4 regions of the Halanaerobium saccharolyticum subsp. saccharolyticum DSM 6643 genome follow, and region 2 is predicted to be linked to each of the others. Evidence: riboswitches for the same ligand, from Rfam matches in the RefSeq annotation. Region 2 holds a riboswitch; each other region holds the start of a gene.
What was found. Region 2 has a riboswitch for S-adenosylmethionine ahead of HSACCH_RS02180 (MetQ/NlpA family ABC transporter substrate-binding protein). Riboswitches for the same ligand answer to the same signal wherever they lie in the genome.

Region 1 (3,309 bases), 410 kb from region 2:
TTATTTCCTGATAAACAACTGTAATATCTTTTATCTTTGAAATCTTAAAGAATTTTAAAGTCAACCGTACTCTTCTATCTCCTAATAATTTTAAATTAGAATCATTAGAAAAATCATAAAATACTGTTTCAAAATCTGGGAGATATTTATTTAGATCATAATTCTCAATCATATTTTGATCAAAATATTCTGAAAAACTTTTTATAACTAGACCACCGTTTTCTCCGTGGTAAAATAAGATTGGAATAATAAAAGATAAATTTTTTATTCCCTTTGTTCGTTTTTCCCGCATCCATATTCTAGCCAAATAATTAAAAATCTGCATTACTGACCATTTGTCATTATAACTTTTGTGTTCAAAAAGTAGATAAACTCCGTATTTTTTATTCTCTATTTTTGATTTAAACAATAAATCAGAATAATAACTGCTTTTTCCAACATAAGAAATTGGTCTGTGATCAAGTTCACTGAAATCAACAAATTCTCTCAAATTTTGCGGCAGATAACTCTGCAGAAAATTTCTTGTAATATCTAATCTGCCAAAAGTTTGCTTAAAAAAAATCACCATGAGGTGTATTTGATTTTTCAGGCACGGCAATTTTCCCTTCTAAATATATTTTACCATAACTTAAAGCTTAAGTTCAATGATAACATAAATATTATACCATTAATTGTAAATTATAGCAAATATATTCTCTTATTCATCTTTTCTTTTTTGGTTGCATTTCTCATATTTCTTAAATAGATAGCTGCTCCACCGATTTCAGCTGTAATCTGTCCATCAACAATATTGTTAATCTTAATGTCAATCTTTTCTATTAAATTATCAAGTTCTTCAGCCTTTAAATTATAAAGCTCATCTTTAATACTTTTCATATCATGTTTTAATGCCTCAACAGGGATCTTAACTAAAAATTTCTTTCCATTTAATAATTTAACCAATGTCATTTCAAACTCTATTAATTTTAATTCCAATTCAAATAGCTCCAGTTTCTTATATTCCTTTTCCAATTTATCAATATCATTCCTGAGTTTTAAAAGCATTTAATCATCTCCCAATATTATTTTTTTAATATTAGAGAGCTGGACCCGGCTGAAAGTTATGCTAGATGCTTAGCCTTAATTGCTTCAATTTCTTCCTGCAGCATTTGATCAATTTTTGTGCTGTGATTTTCTCTTTTCTGTTCAACCAATTTTTCAAGATTTTGGTGCCACTCTTTTTCTGCATGAGGACATTTAAAACGATCAAATCTTGTTTTCTTTTTGGCCATGGCTGAGCCAAAATCTTTATAGTCCAAAACATTTCTTTTTACCTCACATTTGCTATCACAAACATTACAGGACATTTCTTTTGTTGTACCAGGTTTCTTATTAAAAATTGTTAGACCAGTAGTATACGTATAAGCCATTATATTCCTCCTAACTTTAGTTTTAAAATAATAAAAGCCCTTCTCAATAAGAGAAGAGCCCATAGATATTCATCAGCTTCTTTCTTATCTTTCAGCACAACTGCTGCGGAAATTAGCACCTTCCCTGACGGGGGTTGCTGGGTTTCAACGGGTCCGATCCCTCCACCACTCTTAATAAGAGTAGAATTATTAAATTGTGATCATATAGTAACATGGAAAATGATAAATATCAAAATATTTTTAACCAGCTTTATTATCAATCATTTTATTAGATTTAATTTTTATTATACTTTCTTGATTAGGATTTAAATTGATATTAGCATCTAAAGCTTTAGCTAATTTAAGTAATGTACTTAATTTAGGGAGCACTTCTTCTGACTCCAGCCTGGCAATCGCTGACTGCTTTAATCCTGATTTTTCAGCCAAATCTGTTTGAGTCATGTTTTCATCAAGTCTTAATCTTATTAAATCAGCTGAAATTTTAGCTATTAAAATATGACGTTCATACTCTTCTTCTGACATAGATGACTTTACTATTTGATCAAATTCATCCCAGTTTTTCATTATATTAACCCCCTAATCGACTTTCACACTCTTAAATTAATTATAACATCGATGTTATAATTAATAAAGAATAACCATATTGGAATCATTATATATTTAATTAGAAAGTATAGCTAATTTTATTATCACCCATCATAATAAACCAGCTGCTTCTTCAGCCTCCTGATTCCACCTCTCGGATTATCAACATCTCCCTCATAGCGGGGAATAAGATGCTGATGCAGATGCATTACAGTCTGACCGCCGGAATAGTTAACATTAAAACCAATATTATAGCCGTCCGGATTATATTCTGCCTCTAAGATTTTTTTACACTCTTTTGTCAGTTCAAAGATGGCTATTATTTCTGCTTGAGTGGCTTTAAAATAACTGGCAAAATGCCGCTTTGGTATCACCAGCATGTGGCCTTCATTAACTGGAAATTTATCGTAAATAACAAAGGCCAGCTCATTTTCAATAATATAATCTTCTTTTGGATAATCACAAAATACACAGCTCATTATATTTGACCTTCTTTCTATTAATCTAAGCTTTTACATTCTTCTGTATAAACTTTAGTAGACTTTTTTAATAATAAATCTTATATCAAAAACCTAGTTACCCAGATAAAAGCCATTACTGATATTCTTTTTCTAACTGTTCAATTATTCATCCTCATTAACATACTGCTCTGAATTTACAATCTTATCAATCCTATTTTCAAAAGCCTTAAGCTTTAGCGGCCATTGATTGCAGCCATAGTCATTCTTTATTTTTCTTTCTCTTCCGTCATCCATTTTAATTTCCGTAATACAGCTCGGCGAATCACTTGACATCATCGTAACCATCTGCTCTTTTATATTAAAATAATCATATTTATATATAACTTCATTTAGTTTTTCAATTGATTCAGCACTTAACTGCCAGCTTTTAAATCCCTCAATTCGAACAAATAATTCCCCAAAATAATTGACTTTGCCATCAGCAAAAATATCTAATTTATATATTGGACAGTGACCATAACAAGCTGTTCTTTCTAAAGAAATTTTTTTGAACATTTTGCCATCCCCTTATTAAAATTATTTTTTAAAAACAAATTTATTATTTTTTTATTTAAAAATGATTCAATGTTGTATATTAATTTCAGAAGCAGTATAATTATATATAGAGATTGAAGACAAAGGGGGAAAATAAAAATGAAAATTATAGTAGATTTATTTTCAACAATACTAATTATCCTAACTTTAATTTTAAGCTTTAAGTCAGATGCACAGGCTCATGTACCTTTGGATACTTCTGGTGCTGCATCTAAAAAAGAGCCCATATTTGTTGAAGATCATCAAATTTCCTGGGCTGC
Region 2 (3,309 bases):
CCTCATATTTATTAGCTATCCGGGTCATCCTCCTGATAACTGAATCACTAAATTGATCTATTTTTTTGTTTAGTTCTGGCATATCAAAACTCCTTTTTTATATTTCACTGGTATTTGTAATTATTAAAATGCTGGTATAACTGCACCATCAAATTCTTGATTTATAAAAGTACGAACTTCTTCAGATTGATAAGCTTCCACAAATTTATTAATTAAAACATTATTTTCATCTTCAGGCCTTACTGCCACTATACAAACATAAGGTGAGTCAGCATCTTCAATATATATAGAATCTTCTTTAGGATTCATTCCAAGATCGAGGGCATAATTTGAATTAACAGCAGCTGCTGCTACATCAGGTATAACTCTAGCGGTTTGAGCAGCTTCAACTTCATGAAATTTCAAATTACGGGGATTAGCTTCAATATCCAAAATAGTCGCATTAATTCCGACTGAATCATTTATTTTTATTAAGCCAGCTTTTTCAAACAAAAGTAAGGCTCTACCACCATTTGTTGGATCATTTGGGATTGCTATAGTAGAATTTTGTGGAATTTCACTTAATGATTCATATTTATCAGAATAAATAGCAATCGGAATTACAATAGTTTTTGCTGCTGAAACTAAGTCTAGATTTCGATCAGATTTAAATCGTTGAAAATATGGTAAATGCTGAAAAGTATTTGCGTCCAAACTGCCATCTGCAAGTGCTAAATTGGGAGTTACATAATCAGTAAATTCCACAATTTCAAGTTCTATATTTTCTTCTGCAAGGACAGGCTTTACAGCCTCTAATATTTGAGCAAAAGGACCTGCAGTTGCTCCAACTTTCAACACTGAAGCTGACGCCATTACTGTATTCGCTGCTAAAAATAAATATAAAGCCACTGCTAAAACTACTCCACTACTAATTAAAATTGATTTTATTGTTTTTTTCATAATTTAAATTCTCCTCTACTTTTTTAATATTAATAATTTTTTTGTTTCACAATTTGAATAAAATTTTCTTTAACTTTTTGCTTTTCACCTCCTACTGATAAATCATTATTTTAAAAAAATATCAATATATAAAAATAAAACCACTCTTACTATATAACAGCAAAAGTGGTAAAAAATAAACCCTCCTGAGAGGGTTTCTATATTCCTCTCATCTGTCATTTCTTTGAAATGCAGGATTTAGCACCTTACCTTATTGGTAGGTTGCCGGGTTTCAAAGGGCCAGTCCCTCCACCACTCTTGATGAATTATTAAATTTTATTTTTTACTAGTATTTGATTATAGAGAATATCATCTTATTTTTATTTTGTCAAATTTATAAGCCCATTAATTCTTTATATTTTAATCCGAATCATACAGGCACTCATTCAATTTACAGCCTTCAGCTATTATTTTTTTTATGCTCAAGCAGCCACATTTTCCGCCAGATTCCTGCCCCATAACCGCCTACCTCACCACTGCTTGCAGTTACTCGGTGACAGGGGACAATAACTGGAATACTGTTTTTATTATTTGCATTACCCACTGCTGCTTTATTATTATCTATTGCTTCTGCAACCTCTTTATACGAAAAAGTATTCCCATAGGGTATTTCTAAAAGCTGTTCCCAGACACTTTTTTGAAAATCTGTACCTTCTAACTTAAGAGGTAGTTTGAATTCTTTTCTCTCTCCCATAAAGTATTCATCCAGCTTATCTTTTGCTTTTAAATAATTCACTTCTTTGTTTTTAATATTTAATGTTTTTTCCATAATTATAAATCTCTCAATTAAAAAATATAATTTTTAATACCTATTTATTAAATTTTAACATTTACACTGTTTTTAAACAACTATATTTAACACAAAAAACCTGTTTAACCACAGCTGAAATTAAAACTGCAGTAAAACAGGTAAATATAAACTATTTCTTAAATTAAATGCTTTCTATTACTCTTTCAAGTCTTGACTTTATTTCTTGAGCGATTTCATTGACTTTTTTGTTCTCAGACATCCCCAGTGCCTTTTCTGGATCAATTGCTGCAACTTTTATTTCTTGTTTATCATTTTCAAAAATAATAACATTACAGGGAAGCAGGAGTCCCAGTTCTGATTCTTCTCCTATTCCTTCAAAAGCAAAGGCAGGATTACAAGCTTCAAGTATTAGATAGTTATTCATATCTTTATCTAGCTTTTCTTTAAAGGTCTTTTTCATATCAATTTCTGCAAGTACCCCAAAACCTTCTTCTTTTAATTCACTTTTTACTTTACTGACTGCATCCTGATAAGAAAGTTCAACACTTTTTTGAATACCATATTTACTCATTATTACTCCTCCCCATATTTTAAGGATTAATATTTTTATTATGATTATTCAAATTCTCCATTATCTCATTTAACTCTTCTTTAGTTATTTCACCATTTGCATAACGCTCTCTAGCAATCTGTTCTGCACTATCCCCATTTTTACTAGATTCCAATTCTCTTTTATGATCAAATTTTTCTCGATGTTTCTCAAAATTGCTTTGCCCCTTATAGCTAGAACCACCATTTCTGCGGTCATTATGGTTTTGATGATTATGCCTATTATATTCTTTAAAGAAATAATAAACCACACCAATAATTATTATCCATAAAATTATCGAAAATCCTCCACCCATCATTCCAGGGCCAAATCCCATCATAGTAATACCTCCCTATTTTTTAATAATTAATACCAGTTATCAAGCCAGTCACGCATCATAAATATTTCCTGACGCTGACTATCTCTAATACTTCTAGCTAGTAAATAAACAGACTGATGTTCATCCAGATTTTGCATAATTAACTGCTGTGACATCATAACTGCTCCCATGTGATGAAATATCATATCCTGTAAAAATTCATAATCTAATTCTTCCCCGGATAGACCTTTATAATTTCCCATCATTGGCTGGTACTGATAATTATTTGTTCTATCTGGATACCACTCAGACAGATATTTTTCCATTTCTTCAATTTCCTGAGTTTGAACTTCTATAATATCTTTAGCAAATTCTCTCATCTGTTCACGATTAGTATTATCTCTTAATATTTTTGCTTTAGCGACTGCTTCCTCATGGTGAGGTATCATTTTAATTAAAAATTCATATTCACTGTCCACAGATTCCATCATTCCAGGACCCATTCCCATCATTCCAGGACCAAAACCTGGTCCAGGCTGGGCAAAAGCAAAATTAAATCCTATTCCAATAATCGCTAATATAATTAGAGTAATTATTAAATTTCTTGTCATTTAATTGACCTCCTTTGAAACCAATTTGTTTCTTTCGCATACCCCTACTAGGTATCTTAAC
Region 3 (3,309 bases), on a different contig from region 2:
TAATACCCTAAATTCAATTTCTAAACTAGTAATTATTTAACTAACTAGACTCTATGATCGAAAAATGAAGCTATTTGATTACCAAAAAATTGAATCAACTGGACCATTACTACTAGTACAACTATCGTCTCAAGCATAATAGGTAGCTGAAATCGCTGGTACCCATAACGGATTGCAATATCGCCAAGACCACCCCCACCAATTGCTCCTGCCATAGCTGAGTAACTAACTAAACTAATTGCAGTAAGAGTTAAGCCTAAAATAATTGCCGGTAGTGATTCTGGTAATAAAACTTTAAATACAATCTGAATTGGACTTGCCCCCATTGATTGAGCTGATTCTACAACTCCATGATCAATTTCTAAAATAGCATTATCTGTAACTCTACCCATAAAAGGAATCGCTGCCAACGAAAGTGGAACTACTGCCGCATTAGTTCCAATAGAAGTCCCGACAATTATTCGGGTTAAAGGAATTACAGCAACCATTAGAATAATAAATGGAATTGAGCGACCAATATTAATAACACTATCTAAAATAAAATTGAAAGGCTTATTCGGCAGTATATGTCCTGGCCTGGTAATAGTGGTTAAAACTCCCAATGGGATTCCACCAACTATAGCAAAAAATAAAGACATCCCAACCATATATAATGTTTCCAAAAGACCACTAATCATTAAATCATTATACCTAGCTAAATCCGTAATAAAATCAAACATCTTCTAACACCTCAACTCTTAAATCCTTACTTCTTAAATAAGCAATACTCTCTTCTACATTTGTTAACTGTCCCTCTAAATCTAAAACTAAAGTTCCAAATGGTACGCCCTGGATCTCATCGATATTACCATATAATATGTTGGCATCTACAGAATAATGTTTTACAAGATCCGAAATGTGAGGATCATGAGTTGTTTCTCCAACAAAAGAAATCCTAACCAATTCTCCAGGTCTTTTCTTTTTTATATGTTTAATAATTCTTTCTGGCAAATCAAAATCAATTACAGAACTAATAAACTTTTTTGTCAGAGGCTGCTGGGGGCTGGAGAAAATATCAATTATTTTTCCCTCTTCGATAATCTTTCCAGCTTCTAAAACAGCAACTCGATCACAAATATCTTTGATCACACCCATTTCATGAGTAATTAAAATAATTGTTAAATTCATCTCATCCCTGATTTTAGCTAAAAGTTCTAGTACAGCTTTTGTACTTTCTGGATCTAATGAAGAAGTTGCCTCATCTGACAATAATAAATCAGGGTTATTAGCCAGCGCTCTTGCAATACCTACTCGCTGCTTCTGCCCTCCAGACAACTGAGCTGGATAGTGATCTGTTCTGTCTGATAAGCCTACAAGTTCAATTAATTCTTTTGCTTTTTCTTGCCTTTTCTTTTTACCCACACCTGCAATCTCTAACGGAAAGGCCACATTACCCAAAACTGTCCGAGATGATAAAAGATTAAAATGCTGAAAAATCATCCCAATTTTTTGCCTGGCTGCTCTTAAATTTTGTGAACTTAATTCAGTTAAATCTGTACCATTAATGTTAATAGTACCAGCAGTAGGCTTTTCTAAAAGATTAAGCATTCTAATTAAAGTGCTTTTGCCTGCTCCACTTGGTCCTATCATTCCAAATATTTCACCATCAGCAACTTCTAAATTTAAACCATTAATTGCTTCTACTTTGCCTTGAGCTGCATGATAATGTTTAGTTAAATTATCAATTTTTATCAATACTAATCACCCTCTAAAAATAATAAACTGCTCCAAATATCAAGAGCAGTTAGAAATGAAAAAAATCCTCGTGAGAGGATTTAATTGCCTCTCATCTATCATTCCTTTCCGGAATGCTGGAATTAGCACCTTACTAAAGATTTTAAGTAGGTTGCCGGGTATCACAGGGCCAGTCCCTCCACCGCTCTTGATGATTTTTATTTTCTTTTTAAGTTATTTAGTAGTTTATCACTCAATTTTAAATCTGTCAAGGATTATTTTTTCGGCACCGGGCACTTGGAAATTATTTCTAAGTACCCGGTACCCTAGATTGGTTACCCTAAATCACTTCTACATTTTTGCGCATTTGTATCCCAGAACCACCTTTTTTACTTTCAACACCTGTAAAATCCAATCTTGTTTCAGGAAGTTCATATAAAAATCTGGAAGGAATAATCTGCTTATATTGTCCTTGTTCATTTGAAAGTTTCTGCTTAGAAAAAGAAATGAAGAGCAATTTTTCTGCTCTTGTCATTGCCACGTAAAATAATCTTCTTTCTTCCTCAACAGCATAAGGATTTAAACCAGCTGCCTTCTCTTCTAAACTTTTCAAATGTGGAAAAACTTCTTCTTCAGCCCCAATAATAAAAACTACCGGAAATTCTAATCCTTTAGCTGAATGAGCTGTCATAACTTTTACTTTTTCTTGATTATCTTCTGTAATATCTTTATCAGCAATTAATTTATTAATTAATAAGTAATCATAAAGACCGCGGCCTGGATTGTTTTTTTGAAAATCAGCCATATCTTCCAAAAACATATTCATATATTTTTTTCTCCCCTCTGGATCATCCAGCTCAGCCAGTACATTCTGATCAAAATCAACCCGCTCATAAAGTTCTATTGCCTTTTTATGCATTGGCATTTTTTCTTCACGCAGATCAAAAATACTATCGATTACCCGCCGCTGAAATTCAATAATATTTGCAGCCTTGTTGTTACCAATCCCCTTAACAACGGTTGGGCTTTCAAAAACATCAGTAATCTTCATTTTGTTTTCACGGGCATATTTATTGATTTCACTTAATAAAATTTCGCCTACACCATGAACTTCAATTCTAAAAAGACGTTTTAAAGCTAATCTATCATTCGGATTGACTAATAATTTTAAGTAATTAACAAAATAGCGTATTTCTTGGCGATCAAAAAAACTAACTCCTCCCACAAGTTGATGTGGAATTCTAAACTTAGGTAACTGATTTTGAAGCTGCATTGACTGAAAATGACTGCGGCATAATATAGCAATATCACTCAGCTTATAATGATAAAAATCAACTAAATGATTAATCCTTTTACATATATATTTAGCTTCAACTAATGGACTTTCTGCACGAGCAACAAAAATTGGGGCTCCATCATCTGCTTCAGTCCAGGCCTCTTTAACCTTGTTTTGACTGTTATTATTAATCAGCTGATTGGAAGCTGAAATAATATTATTTGAACTTCTATAATTTCTTTCAAGTTTAATCACTTCAGCCTCAGGATAATCATGTTCAAAATCTAAAATATTACTAATGTCTGCTCCGCGAAAACCAT
Region 4 (3,309 bases), 130 kb from region 2:
AAATCTTCTTCATTTAACTGCTGATGAGTAGTACTTGCTGGATGAATAGCTAAAGATTTAGTATCCCCAACATTAGCAAGATGCAGGAATAATTCTAACTGATTAATAAACTTCTCAGCTGCAGCTTTCCCTCCCTTGATCCCAAAAGCTATCATTCCCCCACTGCCATTATTAAGGTACTTTTTAGCATTTTGAGCTGATTTATGATTTGATAAACCTGGATAACTAACCCATTCTACTCGATCATCGGCTTCTAAAAATTCTGCTGCAGCCTGTGCATTTTGCGAATGCTGTTTCATTCTTAAAGCTAGGGTTTCTAAACCATTAATAGTTAAAAATGAATTAAAAGGACTAGGAGAGCTGCCTAAATCTCTTAAAAGCTGAACTCTGGCCTTAGTTATAAAGGCTGCTTTTCCAAATTCTTCTTTAAATTTAACTCCATGATAACTTGGATCTGGCTCTATAAGTTCGGGAAATCTACCTGTAGCCCAATCAAAATTACCACTATCTACTATTATCCCTCCAATAGAATTGCCATGTCCAGATATATACTTCGTCGTTGAATGAACTACTATATCCGCACCATATTCAAAAGGTTTACAAAGATATGGAGAAGCAAATGTATTATCAACTATTAATGGTATTCCTGCTTGATGAGCAATTTTAGCCAATTTCTCAAAATCAGGTACAACTAAAGATGGGTTACCAATTGTTTCAATATACAATGCTTTTGTTTTTTCATTAATTGCATTTTTAAAACTGTCTGGATCCTCAGAATCTACAAAACTTACGTCGATACCCATATTTTTAAATCTATGTTTAAATAGATTATGGGTTCCCCCATAAATAGAACTACCGCTTACAATGTGGTCTCCATTTTTACAAATTGTTAAAAGTGCTATAACTTCTGCAGCCTGACCTGAAGAAACTGCCAGTGCTCCTACTCCTCCTTCTAAGGCTGAAATCCTTTTTTCTAAAACAGTATTGCTTGGGTTTTGAATTCTACTATAGATATCGCCTTCTTCTTTTAAAGCAAATAAATCTGCTGCATGTTTAGTGCTCTCAAATAAATAAGATGTTGTTTGGTAAATAGGAACTGCTGCCGCTTTTCTGTTTTTATTCGCATCATAACCTGCATGTAATGCTAAACTCTCAAATTTTAATGTCATTAAATTTCCTCCTCAAATTTTCGCTACTCAAATTTAAATTTTAAAATAATATTTCTGCTCTGCTTCTCTTCTTCGTATTGTCAAAAAATCTTTTAAATATAAAATAAAAATTAATAACAAATAAAAAAATCCCACTTCCTAAGTAAATATAGGAGTGGGTAATATATTTGCTCCTTATCTATCAGGAATCTTCCTGCTGGAATTAGCACCGGACAGATTTAACTGCTGGTTGCTGGGCTTCAAAGGGCCAGTCCCTCCACCGCTCTGGATAAGTTTTATTATTTTTTTATAACTCTAACATAAATTTATAATCTTGTCAAGAAAGAAATATAAATTAAATCTTCCCGTTTTTATTTCTTTTTTCGCTGCCGTGAACTTTTAATACCTAAAGATTTTCTGTATTTAGCAACTGTTCTTCGCGAAATATCTAAGCCATATTTGTCAACAAATAATTGTGCAAGTTTACTATCGCTAAGCGGATGAGATTTGTCTTCAGCTTCAATTTCTTCACTCAACATTGCTTTAATACTTACAGAAGAAACTCCATCAATTCCACTATTAAAGAAGAATTTCAAACTAAAAACTCCATGAGGAGTCTGTATATATTTAGCAGTTGTTGCCCGACTAACTGTTGATTCATGCATTTCAATTTCCTCAGCAACTTCTTCCATTGTTAATATTTTTAAATCTTTTAAACCATTTTCAAAAAAATCAATTTGTTTTTTTAAAATAGCTTTAGCAATTTTTCTGATAGTATTCTTTCGCTGTTCAATGCTTTTAATTAGCCAGATAGCAGATTGATATTTTTCTTTTAAATAATCACTAATTTTATCGTCATCCTGGTTTTTGAGTAAATTATAATAATATGAACTTATAGTAACAGTAGGATAAGCAGTATTTTTTTCTTCTATATAAAATTCTCCATCTTCTTTTTTAACTATTAAATCAGGATCAATATATTCTGCTTTACAGGATGCAAAACTACTATCATAATTAATATCTAATTTTTTTATTTTTTGATATACAGCTTCTATTTCGGATTGATTAAAACCCTGTTGACTAAAAATATCAGTAATTGTTTCTATATCTGTAGTTAATTCTCCACTTTCATTTAAACTACCTACAATAAATTTTCCTAGTTCAATTTCTTCATTGCTCAACACTTCAAAAAGTTGATTTTCTAAGTGTTCACAAAAGTCAGGCTGATAAGCAACAAAGTTCTCATATTCTATATCGTTTTTTCTAACAGAATTAAAAGTTGATTCTCTATAATTCATATCCCTTTGTGACTCCAGCATGTCGAGTAAAGGATTTTCTTTCATTTCTTCTTCTATATAATCTTTTAATTCCAGACTGCTATATTGAAGAATTTCTATAGACATCTGCAGTTGAGTAGTCATTACCAACTCTTGCTTTTGCTCGATATTTAAATTAAGATCTAACTTCATAAAATACTCTCCTTTAATCGCCTAGATAAAAGGCTTTATATATTATATATTAAATAATTATTGGCTAAAACCTTTTTTTATAATAAAATTAATAGTAAAATTATTTTGAAAAATACTAAAAAAATATTTTTTTGAATTATTGTGATTTTTGGTTTTTTGTAATAAAGAACTATGATAAAATTAATTTAGGATTATTAAACAATTAACTTTTAGAATCCTCTATTATTAGAGCCTACTATTATTATAATATTTTTTTCAACAATTAAAAAGTGGTGAATTAAAATAATGCGTATTTTTATTTTAGAATATTTTTTAAGTCAAAAAAAAGATAGGAATTTTAAGGAATCTTTTTATAAAGAAGGAAAGCAAATACTTACTTCTCTAATTAAATCCTTTGCCAAAATTGAAAATCTTAAGCTGTCTATTTATGTTAACCAGAATAATATAAGTTTAGTTGATAATAATTTTAAGAATGTTGATTTTATTGTTTCAAGTAACAAGAGTCAGAGTTCATACTTTGAAAAACTTATAAATCTAGATCTAAATAATTGTGATTATTTTTTAATCATTGCCCCAGAAACAAATAATCTTCTCTATCAAATAACTAAAATTATGGAAACTAAAAATCTTAATAATTTAGGCTGTAGTTCAGAATGCATAAAAAAAGCAGCCGACAAATGGCTGCTTTATAA

Region 1: linked by a shared signal. The riboswitch ahead of HSACCH_RS03975 (hypothetical protein) and the one ahead of HSACCH_RS02180 (MetQ/NlpA family ABC transporter substrate-binding protein) in region 2 are both predicted to bind S-adenosylmethionine.
Region 3: linked by a shared signal. The riboswitch ahead of HSACCH_RS09655 (methionine ABC transporter ATP-binding protein) and the one ahead of HSACCH_RS02180 (MetQ/NlpA family ABC transporter substrate-binding protein) in region 2 are both predicted to bind S-adenosylmethionine.
Region 4: linked by a shared signal. The riboswitch ahead of HSACCH_RS02785 (O-acetylhomoserine aminocarboxypropyltransferase/cysteine synthase family protein) and the one ahead of HSACCH_RS02180 (MetQ/NlpA family ABC transporter substrate-binding protein) in region 2 are both predicted to bind S-adenosylmethionine.

Annotation. Positions count from the first base shown of each region.
Region 1 is NZ_CAUI01000005.1:774,232-777,540, reverse strand. Features, by position in the region: gene HSACCH_RS03985 (Rpn family recombination-promoting nuclease/putative transposase) at 1-568, opposite strand, end outside; gene HSACCH_RS03980 (hypothetical protein) at 679-1,044, opposite strand; gene HSACCH_RS03975 (hypothetical protein) at 1,101-1,409, opposite strand; SAM riboswitch class I at 1,491-1,590, opposite strand; gene HSACCH_RS03970 (helix-turn-helix domain-containing protein) at 1,650-1,973, opposite strand; gene HSACCH_RS03965 (HIT family protein) at 2,099-2,476, opposite strand; gene HSACCH_RS03960 (DUF6438 domain-containing protein) at 2,618-3,010, opposite strand; gene HSACCH_RS03955 (hypothetical protein) at 3,149-3,309, shown strand, end outside.
Region 2 is NZ_CAUI01000005.1:365,737-369,045, reverse strand. Features, by position in the region: gene HSACCH_RS02185 (pyridoxal phosphate-dependent aminotransferase) at 1-82, opposite strand, end outside; gene HSACCH_RS02180 (MetQ/NlpA family ABC transporter substrate-binding protein) at 124-939, opposite strand; SAM riboswitch class I at 1,145-1,246, opposite strand; gene HSACCH_RS02175 (methylated-DNA--[protein]-cysteine S-methyltransferase) at 1,379-1,747, opposite strand; gene HSACCH_RS02170 (DUF302 domain-containing protein) at 1,911-2,300, opposite strand; gene HSACCH_RS02165 (SHOCT domain-containing protein) at 2,320-2,658, opposite strand; gene HSACCH_RS02160 (DUF305 domain-containing protein) at 2,685-3,248, opposite strand.
Region 3 is NZ_CAUI01000021.1:260,298-263,606, reverse strand. Features, by position in the region: gene HSACCH_RS09660 (methionine ABC transporter permease) at 45-719, opposite strand; gene HSACCH_RS09655 (methionine ABC transporter ATP-binding protein) at 712-1,734, opposite strand; SAM riboswitch class I at 1,823-1,931, opposite strand; gene HSACCH_RS09650 (ATP-dependent helicase) at 2,054-3,309, opposite strand, start outside.
Region 4 is NZ_CAUI01000005.1:493,198-496,506, reverse strand. Features, by position in the region: gene HSACCH_RS02785 (O-acetylhomoserine aminocarboxypropyltransferase/cysteine synthase family protein) at 1-1,169, opposite strand, end outside; SAM riboswitch class I at 1,341-1,444, opposite strand; gene HSACCH_RS02780 (RNA polymerase factor sigma-54) at 1,520-2,617, opposite strand; gene HSACCH_RS02775 (ATP-grasp domain-containing protein) at 2,903-3,309, shown strand, end outside.